DNA from 4 places in the Lysinibacillus sp. G01H genome. Region 1 is predicted to be linked to each of the others. Evidence: a T-box and tRNA genes for the amino acid it is inferred to sense, from the RefSeq annotation. Region 1 holds a T-box; the other regions hold tRNA genes.
The links. A T-box is a leader RNA that pairs with one kind of tRNA and senses whether it is charged. The one in region 1 lies ahead of alaS (alanine--tRNA ligase), so its partner is inferred to be a tRNA-Ala.
Positions count from the first base shown of each region.

Region 2: it has a tRNA-Ala gene. The T-box ahead of alaS (alanine--tRNA ligase) is inferred to sense a tRNA for this amino acid. The anticodon was not compared.
Region 3: it has a tRNA-Ala gene. The T-box ahead of alaS (alanine--tRNA ligase) is inferred to sense a tRNA for this amino acid. The anticodon was not compared.
Region 4: it has a tRNA-Ala gene. The T-box ahead of alaS (alanine--tRNA ligase) is inferred to sense a tRNA for this amino acid. The anticodon was not compared.

Region 1 is NZ_CP118397.1:3,150,619-3,154,926, forward strand. It holds gene alaS (alanine--tRNA ligase) at 1-1,698, opposite strand, end outside; T-box leader at 1,786-2,001, opposite strand; gene corA (magnesium/cobalt transporter CorA) at 2,070-3,035, opposite strand; M-box (ykoK) riboswitch at 3,280-3,445, opposite strand; gene hpaB (4-hydroxyphenylacetate 3-monooxygenase, oxygenase component) at 3,503-4,308, opposite strand, start outside.
Region 2 is NZ_CP118397.1:3,546,599-3,550,906, forward strand. It holds gene PSR12_RS18010 (VOC family protein) at 1-319, shown strand, start outside; tRNA gene PSR12_RS18015 (tRNA-Glu) at 379-450, opposite strand; tRNA gene PSR12_RS18020 (tRNA-Ser) at 453-543, opposite strand; tRNA gene PSR12_RS18025 (tRNA-Asn) at 554-630, opposite strand; tRNA gene PSR12_RS18030 (tRNA-Ile) at 635-711, opposite strand; tRNA gene PSR12_RS18035 (tRNA-Gly) at 713-786, opposite strand; tRNA gene PSR12_RS18040 (tRNA-Phe) at 792-867, opposite strand; tRNA gene PSR12_RS18045 (tRNA-Asp) at 926-1,001, opposite strand; tRNA gene PSR12_RS18050 (tRNA-Met) at 1,005-1,079, opposite strand; tRNA gene PSR12_RS18055 (tRNA-Ser) at 1,133-1,225, opposite strand; tRNA gene PSR12_RS18060 (tRNA-Ile) at 1,241-1,317, opposite strand; tRNA gene PSR12_RS18065 (tRNA-Met) at 1,325-1,398, opposite strand; tRNA gene PSR12_RS18070 (tRNA-Ala) at 1,427-1,502, opposite strand; tRNA gene PSR12_RS18075 (tRNA-Pro) at 1,519-1,595, opposite strand; tRNA gene PSR12_RS18080 (tRNA-Arg) at 1,605-1,681, opposite strand; tRNA gene PSR12_RS18085 (tRNA-Leu) at 1,690-1,778, opposite strand; tRNA gene PSR12_RS18090 (tRNA-Gly) at 1,784-1,858, opposite strand; tRNA gene PSR12_RS18095 (tRNA-Leu) at 1,895-1,979, opposite strand; tRNA gene PSR12_RS18100 (tRNA-Lys) at 1,997-2,072, opposite strand; tRNA gene PSR12_RS18105 (tRNA-Thr) at 2,080-2,155, opposite strand; tRNA gene PSR12_RS18110 (tRNA-Val) at 2,159-2,234, opposite strand; rRNA gene rrf (5S ribosomal RNA) at 2,245-2,360, opposite strand; rRNA gene PSR12_RS18120 (23S ribosomal RNA) at 2,553-4,308, opposite strand, start outside.
Region 3 is NZ_CP118397.1:258,460-262,767, reverse strand. It holds gene PSR12_RS01310 (hypothetical protein) at 1-253, opposite strand, end outside; gene PSR12_RS01305 (nitric oxide synthase oxygenase) at 303-1,349, opposite strand; gene PSR12_RS01300 (hypothetical protein) at 1,509-1,679, opposite strand; tRNA gene PSR12_RS01295 (tRNA-Glu) at 2,074-2,145, opposite strand; tRNA gene PSR12_RS01290 (tRNA-Asn) at 2,147-2,223, opposite strand; tRNA gene PSR12_RS01285 (tRNA-Ile) at 2,231-2,304, opposite strand; tRNA gene PSR12_RS01280 (tRNA-Gly) at 2,309-2,382, opposite strand; tRNA gene PSR12_RS01275 (tRNA-Phe) at 2,388-2,463, opposite strand; tRNA gene PSR12_RS01270 (tRNA-Ser) at 2,470-2,562, opposite strand; tRNA gene PSR12_RS01265 (tRNA-Ala) at 2,576-2,651, opposite strand; tRNA gene PSR12_RS01260 (tRNA-Pro) at 2,667-2,743, opposite strand; tRNA gene PSR12_RS01255 (tRNA-Arg) at 2,759-2,835, opposite strand; tRNA gene PSR12_RS01250 (tRNA-Lys) at 2,854-2,926, opposite strand; tRNA gene PSR12_RS01245 (tRNA-Gln) at 2,940-3,014, opposite strand; tRNA gene PSR12_RS01240 (tRNA-His) at 3,024-3,099, opposite strand; tRNA gene PSR12_RS01235 (tRNA-Trp) at 3,148-3,221, opposite strand; tRNA gene PSR12_RS01230 (tRNA-Tyr) at 3,226-3,309, opposite strand; tRNA gene PSR12_RS01225 (tRNA-Thr) at 3,317-3,392, opposite strand; tRNA gene PSR12_RS01220 (tRNA-Asp) at 3,401-3,476, opposite strand; tRNA gene PSR12_RS01215 (tRNA-Val) at 3,484-3,556, opposite strand; rRNA gene rrf (5S ribosomal RNA) at 3,568-3,683, opposite strand; rRNA gene PSR12_RS01205 (23S ribosomal RNA) at 3,751-4,308, opposite strand, start outside.
Region 4 is NZ_CP118397.1:3,539,006-3,543,313, forward strand. It holds partial or broken gene PSR12_RS17880 (ABC transporter ATP-binding protein) at 1-272, shown strand, start outside; tRNA gene PSR12_RS17885 (tRNA-Glu) at 410-481, opposite strand; tRNA gene PSR12_RS17890 (tRNA-Ser) at 484-574, opposite strand; tRNA gene PSR12_RS17895 (tRNA-Asn) at 585-661, opposite strand; tRNA gene PSR12_RS17900 (tRNA-Ile) at 666-742, opposite strand; tRNA gene PSR12_RS17905 (tRNA-Gly) at 744-817, opposite strand; tRNA gene PSR12_RS17910 (tRNA-Phe) at 823-898, opposite strand; tRNA gene PSR12_RS17915 (tRNA-Asp) at 957-1,032, opposite strand; tRNA gene PSR12_RS17920 (tRNA-Met) at 1,036-1,110, opposite strand; tRNA gene PSR12_RS17925 (tRNA-Ser) at 1,164-1,256, opposite strand; tRNA gene PSR12_RS17930 (tRNA-Ile) at 1,272-1,348, opposite strand; tRNA gene PSR12_RS17935 (tRNA-Met) at 1,356-1,429, opposite strand; tRNA gene PSR12_RS17940 (tRNA-Ala) at 1,458-1,533, opposite strand; tRNA gene PSR12_RS17945 (tRNA-Pro) at 1,550-1,626, opposite strand; tRNA gene PSR12_RS17950 (tRNA-Arg) at 1,636-1,712, opposite strand; tRNA gene PSR12_RS17955 (tRNA-Leu) at 1,721-1,809, opposite strand; tRNA gene PSR12_RS17960 (tRNA-Gly) at 1,815-1,889, opposite strand; tRNA gene PSR12_RS17965 (tRNA-Leu) at 1,926-2,010, opposite strand; tRNA gene PSR12_RS17970 (tRNA-Lys) at 2,028-2,103, opposite strand; tRNA gene PSR12_RS17975 (tRNA-Thr) at 2,111-2,186, opposite strand; tRNA gene PSR12_RS17980 (tRNA-Val) at 2,190-2,265, opposite strand; rRNA gene rrf (5S ribosomal RNA) at 2,276-2,391, opposite strand; gene PSR12_RS17990 (cysteine desulfurase family protein) at 2,669-3,739, opposite strand; gene nadB (L-aspartate oxidase) at 3,840-4,308, shown strand, end outside.

The sequences.
Region 1 (4,308 bases):
ATCACGATTGACCACTGCTTGCACTGCATCTTCCACATGCATTTCCCCAGATTCAACTACTACTGTATGAAGCGGTTGACCATTCGGTGCTTTTTGAACATCTTTTACGACAGCCGTAAAGCTATCATTTGAAATAGTACCACTATCGGCAATTTGGCCTCCCATTTCAGCGTAGAATGGTGTCTTTGCTAAAATAACCAATGCTTCCTGACCTTCTGAAGCGACTTTCGCAACTTGACCATTGACGATCATTGCAGCGATTTCAGTATTAACAGTTAACGTATCATAGCCAACAAATTCACTAGCAACCGTTAAGTTTGCTAATACTTCATTCTGCACTTGCATCGAATCAACATCTTGTCGTGCAGCACGCGCGCGTTCACGTTGCTCTTCCATCGCTGCCTCAAAACCTTCATGATCTACTTTCATGCCTACTTCCTCTGCATATTCTTCCGTTAGCTCGATTGGGAAACCATAAGTATCATATAAACGGAAAGCATCTGCTCCTGGGATGTAATCATGACCGACTGCTTTTTGAGATTCCACTACTTCATTAAAGATAGCTAAACCACCATCTAATGTTTCATGGAAACGAATTTCTTCATTTTTAATGACACGTTGAATAAATTCGCTTTTCTCTGTCACTTCTGGATAGAAGTCTTCCATAATTTTACCCACAGTTGGTACAAGTTCAAACATAAATGGTTTTTCAATGCCAATTTGTTTAGCATAGCGAACCGCACGACGTAGTAAACGACGTAATACATAGCCACGGCCTTCGTTTGATGGCAGGGCACCATCACCTATAGCAAATGCTACTGTACGGATATGGTCTGCAATCACTTTAAATGGTGTATTAATATCTTCTTCTGAGCCAAAGATTTCATTTAAGTCTACTTCGCCAGGTCGTTTATATTTACGGTTGGCAAATTCCTCGATTTTTTCAATGATTGGCATAAATAAATCAGTATCAAAGTTTGTTGGTACATTTTGCACGACGGACACAATACGTTCTAAGCCCATACCTGTATCAATATTTTGCTTTGGTAGTGGCGTGTAAGTGCCATCAGGATTATGGTTAAATTGAGAGAACACAAGGTTCCAAATTTCAAGGTAACGCTCATTTTCTCCTCCTGGATACATTTCAGGATCATTTTCATCTGAGCCGTATTCTACGCCGCGATCATAAAAAATCTCTGAGTTCGGACCAGATGGACCTTCTCCGATATCCCAGAAGTTCCCTTCTAAACGAATTAAACGTTCTTCTGGAATACCGATTTCCTGATGCCAAACATCATAAGCTTCCTGGTCTTCAGGGTGAATCGTGATAGATAATAATGCTGGATCAAAGCCCATCCATTTTTTATCTGTTAAAAACTCCCAAGCGTAATGAATTGCTTCTTTTTTAAAGTAGTCACCAATAGAGAAGTTTCCTAACATTTCAAAGAATGTATGGTGTCGAGCTGTTTTCCCAACGTTTTCAATATCGTTGGTACGAATCGATTTTTGTGCATTTGTAATACGTGGATTATCAGGGATAATACGGCCATCAAAATATGGTTTCAAAGTTGCAACACCTGAGTTGATCCAAAGAAGTGATGGATCATTTATTGGCACAAGTGGTGCTGAGGGCTCATGATGATGCCCCTTTTCTTTAAAAAATTCCAAATACATACGGCGAATATCTACTGCTTTCATCGGATAAATTCCTCCTATTTTATATTGTAAAATCACGATACGAGTCCTGCGATCTACCGAAGAAAATAAAAAAAGCCCTCATCCCCAAAAAGGGACGAGGACTTGTCATTAGTCTCGCGGTACCACCCTAGTTGTAAGTAAAAATCTTACTTACCTCTTTAGCACTTGTAACGTCAGTGAACGGCAGGGATTAGCTGCACTCTGGAGTAGCTTTCGGCATTTGCTGTTGTGAGGATTTTTTCAGCCTAGAAATCCCTTTCTTGTGCACACACAAATACGTACTTTTTCCATCATCGTTTTTACTTTTTCTATCGAAAATTATAAAAAAAATCTATTGCGCTGTCAATTAGTACTAGTATGACTAACACTAACTAAGCAATCATTTTTTTGAAATATATCCACATACCCCATGTAAAAATAACTAAGAAGGCGCTAATTGCAATCGTTGTATAAGGGGTATCTTGATAAGGTAAAGGTACATTCATTCCAAAAAAACTAGTAATTACTGATAGTGGTAACATAATTGTCGAAATGACCGTTAATAAATTCAGCTTTTCAATGGATTTCCCACTGATAATTGAAAAATACGTATCAAGCGTGCTGTTCACTAAATCGCGATATGTCTCTGTGGAGTCGACAATACGTTCTAGATGGTCATTCAAATCTTTATAGAATGGAATATTTTCTTCTTGAATGTCAAATTTCCACTGACCATTGATTGTAGAAAAAATTCTTCTTTGTGGCATAATGGCCTGACGAATTAAAATAATTGTCCGCTTCAATGCAAGAAATTCCTCTGTCACCACTTTTGGTTGATAATCATAAATTTCTTCTTCTAGTTCATCTATACGTGCGCGAATTCGTTCTAATACTGGGAAGTATTCGTCTGTAATACCGTCAATAATAGTATGCAATAAAAAATCAGTACCCTTTTCTAAATATCTTGGGCTATTGACACAAACATTCTCCATTTTCCCTAGCCATTGCAACTTTTGTTTATGCACAGTCACAATATAGTTTGGTCCCATAAAAATATTTAACTCAACTGTTGTAATTTCATTGTTACTTTTCTCATTATAGATTGGTGCATGGAGCACAAAAAATTTATAATCACCATAACTATCCATTTTTGGACGTGAGCCTTCATGTAAGCAATCTTCAACTGCTAGTGGATGAAAGCCAAATACATCTGCTATATTGTTCAATTCATTATAACTATAGGCATATAAATCTACCCATAATAAATCTTCGTTATGAATAGGGAGTTTTAAATCAATCATATTGAAATCATGTTGGACTGTCTTGCTGCTGCTATTATAATAGTGGATTTTAATCATTGCATTTCACCTCATGTTTGTTATTGAGGGAAACAAAAGGTCATCCTTATCACCTTTTGTCTGCATCGGTGATCAGAAATCGATGACTTTTTATATGTTTCCGTTTGCCTAAATGATACTTATTCGGTTCAGGACTACTATCCATTTCTCATCACCTTCCTTCCATAACAAAAACACGCCTTCTACGAATGAAGGCGTGTTGAATACACATATCAAAAAATAGCAATAAAATACATTGCATGCTTGTTACCTTCAAACGTTGAGTTTTAGCACTATGCGGCATAGGAATATGTCCAGCTACGTTAAAAAACACCTTATTTCGATGATTTCTGTTGACCCATTGGCGTCTCTCGACATTTTTGGGTAGTAGCGTATCTCCAGCATAGGAGCCTCACCTAACGAAGGGAGTCTTATTTTTTTATTCCTGTAAATGATAACGGATAGTTTCACAACTGTCAAACTTTCTATCAATCATTTTTCAGAAAGTCTTCTACTCTTTGCACTAAATGCTCTCGTTGATAAGATTGATAGAGCAAGCTAGATAAACGTACAGGATCACCAAAGAAAAAGCGTTCGTACAATGTCTGTCTTGTGCCAAAACTACTCATCGTTAAATCCCAAGCTAAACGGAATTTCTTTACTCGCTCTTCTCCTTTGTCTTTGAATGATTGCAAATAATGTTCAAGATCACCGTCATCTACTGCAAATGCATGTTCAGTCGGTATAGACATCAAGCCACTTGCTCCTAGTTGCTGGATAATTTCCGTAAAAGTTGGATAAACTTTCGGGAAAATTTGAATAGCTACTTGGAGGGTTGCAAGGTCAGGTCGAATAAAGCCAAAATTATCTCTTTGTGCATCCACTTCTGATTTGATTAACAGTGCTTTCATCGTTTCTAATGGCACAATCACATCCACCACTTTTTGTTGTACATGTTGATAGTCTCCGATGTTAATAGTGTCCACTATCGATTGCACAACCCCAAGTACAAATTCGGTCTTGGCAATTTGGCGAGATAACACTTGATGTAATGTGTAAGCTTGGAAGCCACTGACATTCATAAATTGATTGGCCACTTCTATATTTTCATAGTAAAAAACACGTTCCCATGGGACAACTACATCATCAAATACAACGATTGCATCCATTTCTTCAAAACGAGCACTTAACGGATAATCAAAGGTAGAATCTCCCCCTACAAACGATTGCCGACATAAAAACTTTAAGCCTTTAGTATTACTTGGAATAGAAAAACCGAAACCTTTTCCTTCAT
Region 2 (4,308 bases), 400 kb from region 1:
ACAATTCAGTGATGAAACAACAGCCTCAATGATTATTAGTGAAAATATCTTCGCATTAATAATGGTTGAAGAACGATTTAAAGGATTTAGTAAGAAAGAAGTTACAGATACTACTACTTCTGCAGAAGCAATCTTATGTCTTTCTGCTGAAAGCCGAGAACAAGTAGATCAATTAGTGAATAAGGCACTTGCCTCTGGTGGTAAACCATATAGTGAACCACAAGATCACGGATTTATGTATGGTTGGGGTTTTCAAGATGTAGATGGGCATATCTGGGAAGTGGTTTATATGGATGAAAATGCATTGAATCAAGAGTAAATTTTGTATCTATGAATATCAAAAAACAGTAGATGCAAATGCATCTACTGTTTTTAGTATGACCCGTACGGGATTCGAACCCGTGTTACCGCCGTGAAAGGGCGGTGTCTTAACCACTTGACCAACGGGCCCATGGCGGAGAAGGAGGGATTTGAACCCTCGCGCCGGTTACCCGACCTACACCCTTAGCAGGGGCGCCTCTTCAGCCTCTTGAGTACTTCCCCAAAATAAAAATGGCTCCGAAGGCAGGACTCGAACCTGCGACAACCTGATTAACAGTCAGGTGCTACTACCAACTGAGCTACTTCGGAATAATGGTGGGCCTAAATGGACTCGAACCATCGACCTCACGCTTATCAGGCGTGCGCTCTAACCAGCTGAGCTATAGGCCCTTGGAGCGGGTGATGGGAATCGAACCCACGACATCAGCTTGGAAGGCTGAGGTTTTACCATTAAACTACACCCGCATAAATGGTGGGTCAGGACGGAATCGAACCGCCGACACTTAGAGCTTCAATCTAATGCTCTACCAACTGAGCTACTGACCCATTTCGTCCATGCTAAGCTTACTCACTCTTTTGCTTCTCATGACTTTTATTTTAAAAATGGCGGTCCCGACCGGGATCGAACCGGCGATCTCCTGCGTGACAGGCAGGCATGTTAACCGCTACACCACGGGACCTTTTGGTTGCGGGGGCTGGATTTGAACCAACGACCTTCGGGTTATGAGCCCGACGAGCTACCACTGCTCCACCCCGCGATAATTTTATGCTGTTTCGAGTTTTTAAAGCACCATTTATAAAAATTTAAAACTGGAGGAGGTAGAGGGATTCGAACCCCCGCGCGGTGTTACCCGCCTGTCGGTTTTCAAGACCGATCCCTTCAGCCAGACTTGGGTATACCTCCGTTACAATATATAAATGGTGGACCTTGCAGGACTCGAACCTGCGACCGGACGGTTATGAGCCGTCTGCTCTAACCAACTGAGCTAAAGGTCCTTTAAGATGGCGGCAGAGGGGATCGAACCCCCGACCTTACGGGTATGAACCGTACGCTCTAGCCAGCTGAGCTACGCCGCCAGGATCTTTATACTGGTTAATTTACTTATGGTGGAGCCTAGCGGGATCGAACCGCTGACCTCCTGCGTGCAAGGCAGGCGCTCTCCCAGCTGAGCTAAGGCCCCATAATTTTTTTGGAAATGGTCGGGAAGACAGGATTCGAACCTGCGACCCCTTGGTCCCAAACCAAGTGCTCTACCAAGCTGAGCTACTTCCCGTTGTTCTTTTGGCGCGCCCGACAGGAGTCGAACCCATAACCTTCTGATCCGTAGTCAGACGCTCTATCCAATTGAGCTACGGGCGCATTTAAAATGGTGCCGAGGACCGGAATCGAACCGGTACGGTAGTCACCTACCGCAGGATTTTAAGTCCTGTGCGTCTGCCAGTTCCGCCACCCCGGCACATTTGGAGCGGAAGACGAGGTTCGAACTCGCGACCCCCACCTTGGCAAGGTGGTGTTCTACCACTGAACTACTTCCGCATGTGCATAAGTTTTTTTATCTGGCAATGAAAATAATGGTGCGGGTGAAGGGAGTCGAACCCCCACGCCTTGCGGCGCTAGATCCTAAGTCTAGTGCGTCTGCCAATTCCGCCACACCCGCTTATTATTATTTAAAAATGGTGAGCCATGAAGGACTCGAACCTTCGACCCTCTGATTAAAAGTCAGATGCTCTACCAACTGAGCTAATGGCTCGAAAAAATGGTGCCGGCTATAGGAATCGAACCCACGACCTACTGATTACAAGTCAGTTGCTCTACCTGCTGAGCTAAACCGGCATATGGTGGAGGATGACGGGCTCGAACCGCCGACCCTCTGCTTGTAAGGCAGATGCTCTCCCAGCTGAGCTAATCCTCCTGGGTATTATGCCTAGCGACGTCCTACTCTCACAGGGGGAAGCCCCCAACTACCATCGGCGCTAAAGAGCTTAACTTCCGTGTTCGGTATGGGAACGGGTATGACCTCTTTGCCATCATCACTAGACTTATTCGACCTCCAATACACGGCGTATTACTGCGTCAGCTGCTCTCGTTCAATCAGTCACGTACAAAAGTACGCTCCTTCAATCACTCGTTTGCTTCCTTGTACAACTTGTGTCTTGAAGCTCTCTTTTTTATTGAAAGATTTGTTCTTTCAAAACTGGATAAACGGTGCATTGAATGTTTCAAACTTTTTTTGGTTAAGTCCTCGATCGATTAGTATTCGTCAGCTCCATGTGTCACCACACTTCCACCTCGAACCTATCTACCTCATCGTCTTTGAGGGATCTTACTTACTTGCGTAATGGGAAATCTCATCTTGAGGGGGGCTTCATGCTTAGATGCTTTCAGCACTTATCCCGTCCACACATAGCTACCCAGCGATGCCTTTGGCAAGACAACTGGTACACCAGCGGTGTGTCCATCCCGGTCCTCTCGTACTAAGGACAGCTCCTCTCAAATTTCCTACGCCCACGACGGATAGGGACCGAACTGTCTCACGACGTTCTGAACCCAGCTCGCGTACCGCTTTAATGGGCGAACAGCCCAACCCTTGGGACCGACTACAGCCCCAGGATGCGATGAGCCGACATCGAGGTGCCAAACCTCCCCGTCGATGTGGACTCTTGGGGGAGATAAGCCTGTTATCCCCGGGGTAGCTTTTATCCGTTGAGCGATGGCCCTTCCATGCGGAACCACCGGATCACTAAGCCCGTCTTTCGACCCTGCTCGACTTGTAGGTCTCGCAGTCAAGCTCCCTTGTGCCTTTACACTCTACGAATGATTTCCAACCATTCTGAGGGAACCTTTGGGCGCCTCCGTTACCTTTTAGGAGGCGACCGCCCCAGTCAAACTGTCCGCCTGACACTGTCTCCTGCCCCGCTAAGGGGCATGGGTTAGAATTTCAATACAACCAGGGTAGTATCCCACCGACGCCTCCTTCGAAGCTGGCGCTCCGAGATCTCTGGCTCCTACCTATCCTGTACAAGTTGTACCAAAATTCAATATCAGGCTACAGTAAAGCTCCACGGGGTCTTTCCGTCCTGTCGCGGGTAACCTGCATCTTCACAGGTACTATAATTTCACCGAGTCTCTCGTTGAGACAGTGCCCAGATCGTTACGCCTTTCGTGCGGGTCGGAACTTACCCGACAAGGAATTTCGCTACCTTAGGACCGTTATAGTTACGGCCGCCGTTTACTGGGGCTTCAATTCGCAGCTTCGCTTGCGCTAACCACTCCTCTTAACCTTCCAGCACCGGGCAGGCGTCAGCCCCTATACGTCACCTTACGGTTTTGCAGAGACCTGTGTTTTTGCTAAACAGTCGCCTGGGCCTATTCACTGCGGCTCTCATGCGCTTGCACGCTCAAGAGCACCCCTTCTCCCGAAGTTACGGGGTCATTTTGCCGAGTTCCTTAACGAGAGTTCTCTCGCACACCTTAGGATTCTCTCCTCGACTACCTGTGTCGGTTTGCGGTACGGGCACCTCTCACCTCGATAGAGGCTTTTCTTGGCAGTGTGAAATCAGGAACTTCGTCCATACGGACTCGCCATCACAGCTCAACGTTACAGTGTGCGGATTTGCCTACACACACGCCTTACTGCTTGGACGCGCACAACCAACGGCGCGCTTACCCTATCCTACTGCGTCCCCCCATTTCTCAAACGGTGAGGAGGTGGTACAGGAATATCAACCTGTTGTCCATCGCCTACGCCTATCGGCCTCGGCTTAGGTCCCGACTAACCCTGAGCGGACGAGCCTTCCTCAGGAAACCTTAGTCATACGGTGGACGGGATTCTCACCCGTCTTTCGCTACTCATACCGGCATTCTCACTTCTAAGCGCTCCACCAGTCCTTCCGGTCTGACTTCAACGCACTTAGAACGCTCTCCTACCACTGACATCGTAGATGTCAATCCACAGCTTCGGTGAATCGTTTAGCCCCGATACATTT
Region 3 (4,308 bases), 1.8 Mb from region 1:
TAATAGCATGTGCCACAGCTAAATATAATTGTATTTCTTGTAAGGAGACAACCTCTAATTTTTTACTAGTAAGCTTTTTTAACAGGACAAGCAAAACCCATGGTGTCACCTGCCACAGTGTACCTTGATGTTCGATTAATTCAGCTAGTTGTGTGTATTGCTCCTGTTCTATCAGCTTAGGAATGGCTGTACCTCTACCATAAGGTGTCGTCAATTGTCTCCACGGGATATTGGGAATTTGCTGATCTAACATAGTAAGCCCTCTCTCATCAAAAGTGTTGAAAGTAAACAATTCCTTTACACTAATAGCATGGTTTTTGATAAAAATAATTTGGTGTATGATATATATTTACATAGGGTTTATGGAATATGTGAGTTGTGGCAGGGGAAAGTGGTGGGATTAACCATGTCCAGTTGCCAGTAACTTCTCTTCCTGTTGATTTTTCAGCCTCCTCAAACAATCTAAACTGCTGAGCTGCTGTATGATGATCAACAATGCTCACACCCTCTTCTTTAAATGAGTGAAGAACAGCAATATTAAGTTCTACTAAAGCACGATCACGCCAAAGAGACGCTTGTTTGGTTGTATCAAGATTAAAAATCTCTGCAATTGCAGGTAACATATTATAACGATCATGATCTGCTAAATTTCGTGCACCAATCTCTGTTCCCATATACCAGCCGTTAAATGGAGCTGCTTGAAAATCAATTCCAGCCATTTGAAAACGCATACTCGAAATAATAGGTACAGCATACCACTTCATTCCTAATTTCTCCACATCGATTGACTCTGGATGGCGGATTGAAACCTCTACTACATTTTCTTCAGGAATTACAAACATTTGAGGAGCACGATCATCCACCTGTATAACGATTGGTAGTACATCAAAATCAGTTCCTTTACCTTTCCATCCTAACGACTCACACACTTTTGTAAATTTAATGGACTGCGAATCTCCAATAATGCCTGCCTCTGTTTCATAGCCTGCATAACGAATTAGTTGATGATTCCAAATCCGTACTCTATCTGAAGCAAACACTGTTATAGTTGGACGGATTTTCCCATGATTTGTCGCATAATCAATATGTTCTAGTAATTTTTGAAAAATAGCCTTTTCATCTAAAACATCACGTGCATCTACTACATGCAGTGACTGCCAAAACAGACGTCCAATACACTTATTGCTATTTCGCCATGCCACCCGTGCGCCAAAAACTAGCTCCTCTGTTGTTGGGTGATATTCACCTGCATCCTTAACTGCCTGTAATCTATTCTTTAACCAAAATTCTGATTCATTTTGTTCTGTCTTATATAGACTTAAAAATTGCTGTATCTCCTGTATATTCATATCGATTCCTCCACTTATCCTCATATTAGAGGAACAAAACCACAAGCACCATGAAAATAGTAATTGAAAAAACATACATATTTTATATATGAAATAGTTTGTTCAAATTTACTCTATAGACTCTCTTTCTTAAGAGAATGTAAGGGAGAGGGATCCTAACTATTGTAAAAAGTCTACATTAATCATGTAACCTTCATAGTGTTGTAGCAAAGCAATCAATAGAATTTTTTGTGAAAGATAAAAGTCTTTCCATTTTAGGCTACTTACATGCTGCTGACGCTTGGCTTTCGCGCTGCGGTTAGCCTCTTTCTGGCTAACCCCGGCAATCAAGTAGTCTTCCTCATTTATCCCACAAATAAATTGAAGGTGTTCACTTATGGATGGCTGTTGTAACTGATTCCCTACTCCACATTGAAAATAAGAGCTTATCTCCTCTAAGCATACAGATAATGGGCTTTTTGATCGCTATGCTACTATGAAAAAAGTAAAGACACTTTGCAGAAAAGTTGATTGTAGTGGAGCCAGCGTCACAGATGAGACCCTGGAGCAAACGTAAATGAGTGAAGTGGCTCATCGGACGCCCTCTGGAAAGGAAACTGGCGGAACGGAAATCAACCTCTTACCTTGCTAATAGGTGTCTTTTTCTGCTAGTGATCTTTTCTCAACAACATGAAAAAGGAGAATAGAAAAAAGCATGTAACACACATCTGTGCTACATGCTTGATGACCCGTACGGGATTCGAACCCGTGTTACCGCCGTGAAAGGGCGGTGTCTTAACCACTTGACCAACGGGCCGTGGCTCCGAAGGCAGGACTCGAACCTGCGACAACCTGATTAACAGTCAGGTGCTACTACCAACTGAGCTACTTCGGAATAATGATGGGCCTAAATGGACTCGAACCATCGACCTCACGCTTATCAGGCGTGCGCTCTAACCAGCTGAGCTATAGGCCCATTTTGGAGCGGGTGATGAGAATCGAACTCACGACATCAGCTTGGAAGGCTGAGGTTTTACCATTAAACTACACCCGCAATAATGGTGGGTCAGGACGGAATCGAACCGCCGACACTTAGAGCTTCAATCTAATGCTCTACCAACTGAGCTACTGACCCGAAAAATGGAGGAGGTAGAGGGATTCGAACCCCCGCGCGGTGTTACCCGCCTGTCGGTTTTCAAGACCGATCCCTTCAGCCAGACTTGGGTATACCTCCAAAAATATTACAATGGTGGAGCCTAGCGGGATCGAACCGCTGACCTCCTGCGTGCAAGGCAGGCGCTCTCCCAGCTGAGCTAAGGCCCCATTTATCATGAAAGATGGTCGGAATGACAGGATTCGAACCTACGACCCCTTGGTCCCAAACCAAGTGCTCTACCAAGCTGAGCTACATTCCGTAAACATGATTTTATTGGCGCGCCCGACAGGAGTCGAACCCATAACCTTCTGATCCGTAGTCAGACGCTCTATCCAATTGAGCTACGGGCGCATGCTAATTAAAAAATGATGAGCCATGAAGGACTCGAACCTTCGACCCTCTGATTAAAAGTCAGATGCTCTACCAACTGAGCTAATGGCTCATGAAATTAAAAATGGCTGGGGTACTAGGATTCGAACCTAGGCATGACGGAATCAAAATCCGTTGCCTTACCGCTTGGCTATACCCCAATTTTAAAATGGGGCGACTGATGGGAATCGAACCCACGAATGTCGGAACCACAATCCGATGCGTTAACCACTTCGCCACAATCGCCACTATATAAATTATATTAGCTGTATTATGAACGAGTACCTCAATACCTGGCAGGGGCAGTAGGAATCGAACCCACACCAAAGGTTTTGGAGACCTCTATTCTACCGTTGAACTATGCCCCTAAAATGGTGGAGGGGGACGGATTCGAACCGCCGAACCCTAAGGAGCGGATTTACAGTCCGCCGCGTTTAGCCACTTCGCTACCCCTCCAAGGGAATGGTGCCGGCGATAGGAGTCGAACCCACGACCTACTGATTACAAGTCAGTTGCTCTACCAACTGAGCTACACCGGCAATAATAATGGCGGTCCCGACCGGGATCGAACCGGCGATCTCCTGCGTGACAGGCAGGCATGTTAACCGCTACACCACGGGACCAAAATGATGGAGGATGACGGGCTCGAACCGCCGACCCCCTGCTTGTAAGGCAGGTGCTCTCCCAGCTGAGCTAATCCTCCACAAAAAATAAGCGAAGCGACGTCCTACTCTCACAGGGGGAAGCCCCCAACTACCATCGGCGCTAAAGAGCTTAACTTCCGTGTTCGGTATGGGAACGGGTGTGACCTCTTTGCCATCATCACTTCACTTATTCAGCTGAAAGACTTATTCTTTCAAAACTGGATAAACGGTACATTGAATGTTTCAAACTTTTTTGGTTAAGTCCTCGATCGATTAGTATTCGTCAGCTCCATGTGTCACCACACTTCCACCTCGAACCTATCTACCTCATCGTCTTTGAGGGATCTTACTTACTTGCGTAATGGGAAATCTCATCTTGAGGGGGGCTTCATGCTTAGATGCTTTCAGCACTTATCCCGTCCACACATAGCTACCCAGCGATGCCTTTGGCAAGACAACTGGTACACCAGCGGTGTGTCCATCCCGGTCCTCTCGTACTAAGGACAGCTCCTCTCAAATTTCCTACGCCCACGACGGATAGGGACCGAACTGTCTCACGACGTTCTGAACCCAGCTCGCGTACCGCTTTAATGGGCGAACAGCCCAACCCTTGGGACCGACTACAGCCCCAGGATGCGATGAGCCGACATCGAGGTGCCAAACCTCCCCGTCGATGTGGACTCTTGGGGGAGATAAGCCTGTTATCCCCGGGGTAGCTTTTATCCGTTGAGCGATGGCCCTTCCATGCGGAACCACCGGATCACTAAGCCCGTCTTTCGACCCTGCTCGACTTGTAGGTCTCGCAGTCAAG
Region 4 (4,308 bases), 390 kb from region 1:
ATCAAATAGACGTTTTAGATTTACTGTACGAATTGAACCAACAGCAAAAGCGAACTATCATTATGGTATTACATGATATTAATCTTGCTTGTCGCTATGCCGATCATATTATTACAGTGCGTGACCGTGGTGTCTATCGTCAAGGGAAACCAGAAGAAATTATGACAACTGATTTAGTTAGTCATGTGTTTGACCTTGATTGCCAAATGACGACAGATCCAATCTTTGGTACACCTCTTTGCATCCCATATGGAAAAGGACGAAAAATTTAATCGTTAATTTGAAAAAATAAGCCTACACAGAATGATTAATCTGTGTAGGCTTTCATTTAATATAGCTATGTTATTAATCTAAGTATCTAATAAATTAAAAAGTGCAGTAGATGTAAATTCATCTACTGCACTTAGTATGACCCGTACGGGATTCGAACCCGTGTTACCGCCGTGAAAGGGCGGTGTCTTAACCACTTGACCAACGGGCCCATGGCGGAGAAGGAGGGATTTGAACCCTCGCGCCGGTTACCCGACCTACACCCTTAGCAGGGGCGCCTCTTCAGCCTCTTGAGTACTTCCCCAAAATAAAAATGGCTCCGAAGGCAGGACTCGAACCTGCGACAACCTGATTAACAGTCAGGTGCTACTACCAACTGAGCTACTTCGGAATAATGGTGGGCCTAAATGGACTCGAACCATCGACCTCACGCTTATCAGGCGTGCGCTCTAACCAGCTGAGCTATAGGCCCTTGGAGCGGGTGATGGGAATCGAACCCACGACATCAGCTTGGAAGGCTGAGGTTTTACCATTAAACTACACCCGCATAAATGGTGGGTCAGGACGGAATCGAACCGCCGACACTTAGAGCTTCAATCTAATGCTCTACCAACTGAGCTACTGACCCATTTCGTCCATGCTAAGCTTACTCACTCTTTTGCTTCTCATGACTTTTATTTTAAAAATGGCGGTCCCGACCGGGATCGAACCGGCGATCTCCTGCGTGACAGGCAGGCATGTTAACCGCTACACCACGGGACCTTTTGGTTGCGGGGGCTGGATTTGAACCAACGACCTTCGGGTTATGAGCCCGACGAGCTACCACTGCTCCACCCCGCGATAATTTTATGCTGTTTCGAGTTTTTAAAGCACCATTTATAAAAATTTAAAACTGGAGGAGGTAGAGGGATTCGAACCCCCGCGCGGTGTTACCCGCCTGTCGGTTTTCAAGACCGATCCCTTCAGCCAGACTTGGGTATACCTCCGTTACAATATATAAATGGTGGACCTTGCAGGACTCGAACCTGCGACCGGACGGTTATGAGCCGTCTGCTCTAACCAACTGAGCTAAAGGTCCTTTAAGATGGCGGCAGAGGGGATCGAACCCCCGACCTTACGGGTATGAACCGTACGCTCTAGCCAGCTGAGCTACGCCGCCAGGATCTTTATACTGGTTAATTTACTTATGGTGGAGCCTAGCGGGATCGAACCGCTGACCTCCTGCGTGCAAGGCAGGCGCTCTCCCAGCTGAGCTAAGGCCCCATAATTTTTTTGGAAATGGTCGGGAAGACAGGATTCGAACCTGCGACCCCTTGGTCCCAAACCAAGTGCTCTACCAAGCTGAGCTACTTCCCGTTGTTCTTTTGGCGCGCCCGACAGGAGTCGAACCCATAACCTTCTGATCCGTAGTCAGACGCTCTATCCAATTGAGCTACGGGCGCATTTAAAATGGTGCCGAGGACCGGAATCGAACCGGTACGGTAGTCACCTACCGCAGGATTTTAAGTCCTGTGCGTCTGCCAGTTCCGCCACCCCGGCACATTTGGAGCGGAAGACGAGGTTCGAACTCGCGACCCCCACCTTGGCAAGGTGGTGTTCTACCACTGAACTACTTCCGCATGTGCATAAGTTTTTTTATCTGGCAATGAAAATAATGGTGCGGGTGAAGGGAGTCGAACCCCCACGCCTTGCGGCGCTAGATCCTAAGTCTAGTGCGTCTGCCAATTCCGCCACACCCGCTTATTATTATTTAAAAATGGTGAGCCATGAAGGACTCGAACCTTCGACCCTCTGATTAAAAGTCAGATGCTCTACCAACTGAGCTAATGGCTCGAAAAAATGGTGCCGGCTATAGGAATCGAACCCACGACCTACTGATTACAAGTCAGTTGCTCTACCTGCTGAGCTAAACCGGCATATGGTGGAGGATGACGGGCTCGAACCGCCGACCCTCTGCTTGTAAGGCAGATGCTCTCCCAGCTGAGCTAATCCTCCTGGGTATTATGCCTAGCGACGTCCTACTCTCACAGGGGGAAGCCCCCAACTACCATCGGCGCTAAAGAGCTTAACTTCCGTGTTCGGTATGGGAACGGGTGTGACCTCTTTGCCATCATCACTAGACTTTGTTATGTATCTTGTTTTGAAGTTGTTTACCTGTCCTTCAAGACAAGAATTATTGTATAACGTTTTCTAACATTGTGCAATACTTTTTTATAAAAAAAAGAAATTATTACTTTTTAAAGTTATTTTTGTTAAGTAAGAGAAAATATTGCCCTGCAAAATATTATAGCAATTGTTGGTTCAAAAGAAAACAATTATTTTATTTGCCGATATTCTTAGCTTATAATCTATTTCAATACAAGTGAAGAATATAGATAATCCTTCACTCTTCTTTTCATTAAATATTTGAAAGCTCTATTTTTAATTTTACAATATCCTCAAGTGTAGTAGAAGGACCAAAAGATATTCTAAAAAATTGGCGTGCCGCTTCCAAAGAGAACCCCATAGATAGAATAGCCTTTGTTCCCGATTCACTATGAATATCACATGCACTACCAGTAGAGATACAGATTCCCGCCTCATTTAACTTTAAAAGAACATATTGCCCCTCTACTTTCTCCATCATTACCCCACAAATATTAGGTAGTTGCTGTTTACATTCAACGAGCTGACATGTTTCAGGTAAATTATTTTCAAAATAATCTCTTAACGTTTCATAATGTTGCAACTCATATTGATAGTTTTCAATTGCCGCGGCAAAGGCCACGATTGCAGGAGTATCTAATGTTCCCCCTCTAAGACCCCTCTCGTGTGTCACACCTGGTGTTAATGCAGGTACTCTGATTGCAGGGTTCATATATATAGCACCGCAGCCCTTTGGCCCACCTATTTTATGAGCCGAGATGGTAATAGCATCGGCCCCCTTTGGTATAGCTAGTTTACCAAATGATTGTACACAATCAACGTGACAGAAAATATTTGATTTTCTTGCCATCTTTACGATTTTCTCTACAGGCTGGATTGAACCAATTTCAGAATTGACATGTTGAATGGTAATCAAAGCAGTCTCTTCTCGGATTGCTTGTTGCAATTGTCCCAGATCAACACAACCATCCTTCTGCAAAGGTAATTTTGTTACAGTAAAGCCCTTTTTCTCAAGTGTATTCAAAGCTGCATGCACTGACGTATGCTCAGCTTGAGAAGAAATAATGTGTTTTCCTTTTTTTGAGGCTAGTGCTAACGACAAGATGGCTATGAGATTTCCCTCTGTTCCACTACCCGTAAAAATTACACCATCACTAGTTACACCTAGGGCTTGGGCTACAACCTCTCTTGATTGCTGGACAAAATAAAGGGCTTGTCCCCCTAAATCATGCAGACTCGCACTATTTCCATAATACCGTTGTGCCACCTCAACATAGGCCTCAAGAGATTCCCTCATCATAGGTGATGTTGCAGCATAATCCATATAAATCATCGTCTTCTTCCTCTCTTGTTCATCAGGTCTTGTTTTCTTTTTTATTTTATGTAAAGATAAGTGTCAAGACAACTGTAAAGAAGGTATAACTATGGATGTAAAGACAGACGTCCTTATAATTGGTAGTGGAATTGCTGCACTTCAGGCTGCTTTAGTGCTTGAAAAACATTTTCAAATACAAATTGTTACAAAATCATCTTTATATATGAGTAGTTCTTACCGTGCACAAGGTGGGATTGCTGCTGTTACTAGTGAGGAAGATCATATTCAACACCATATTGCTGATACATTGAAAGCTGGCGAGTATCATCATGAGAAAAGGCATGTTAAAACACTTATAAAAGATGGCACTGAGATTATGCAAAACTATCTAAAGGATGGCCTCCCTGTTGATCGGCAGGTCGATGGAAAACCTGCTCTAGGACTTGAAGGAGCACATAGTCATCATCGTATTCTACATGCAGGTGGTGATCGTACTGGTCAGATTTTCATAGATTATTTGCTTCATAAACTCTCACCCAAAACAAAGATCAATTGCTATGAAATGGCTTATGAGCTTT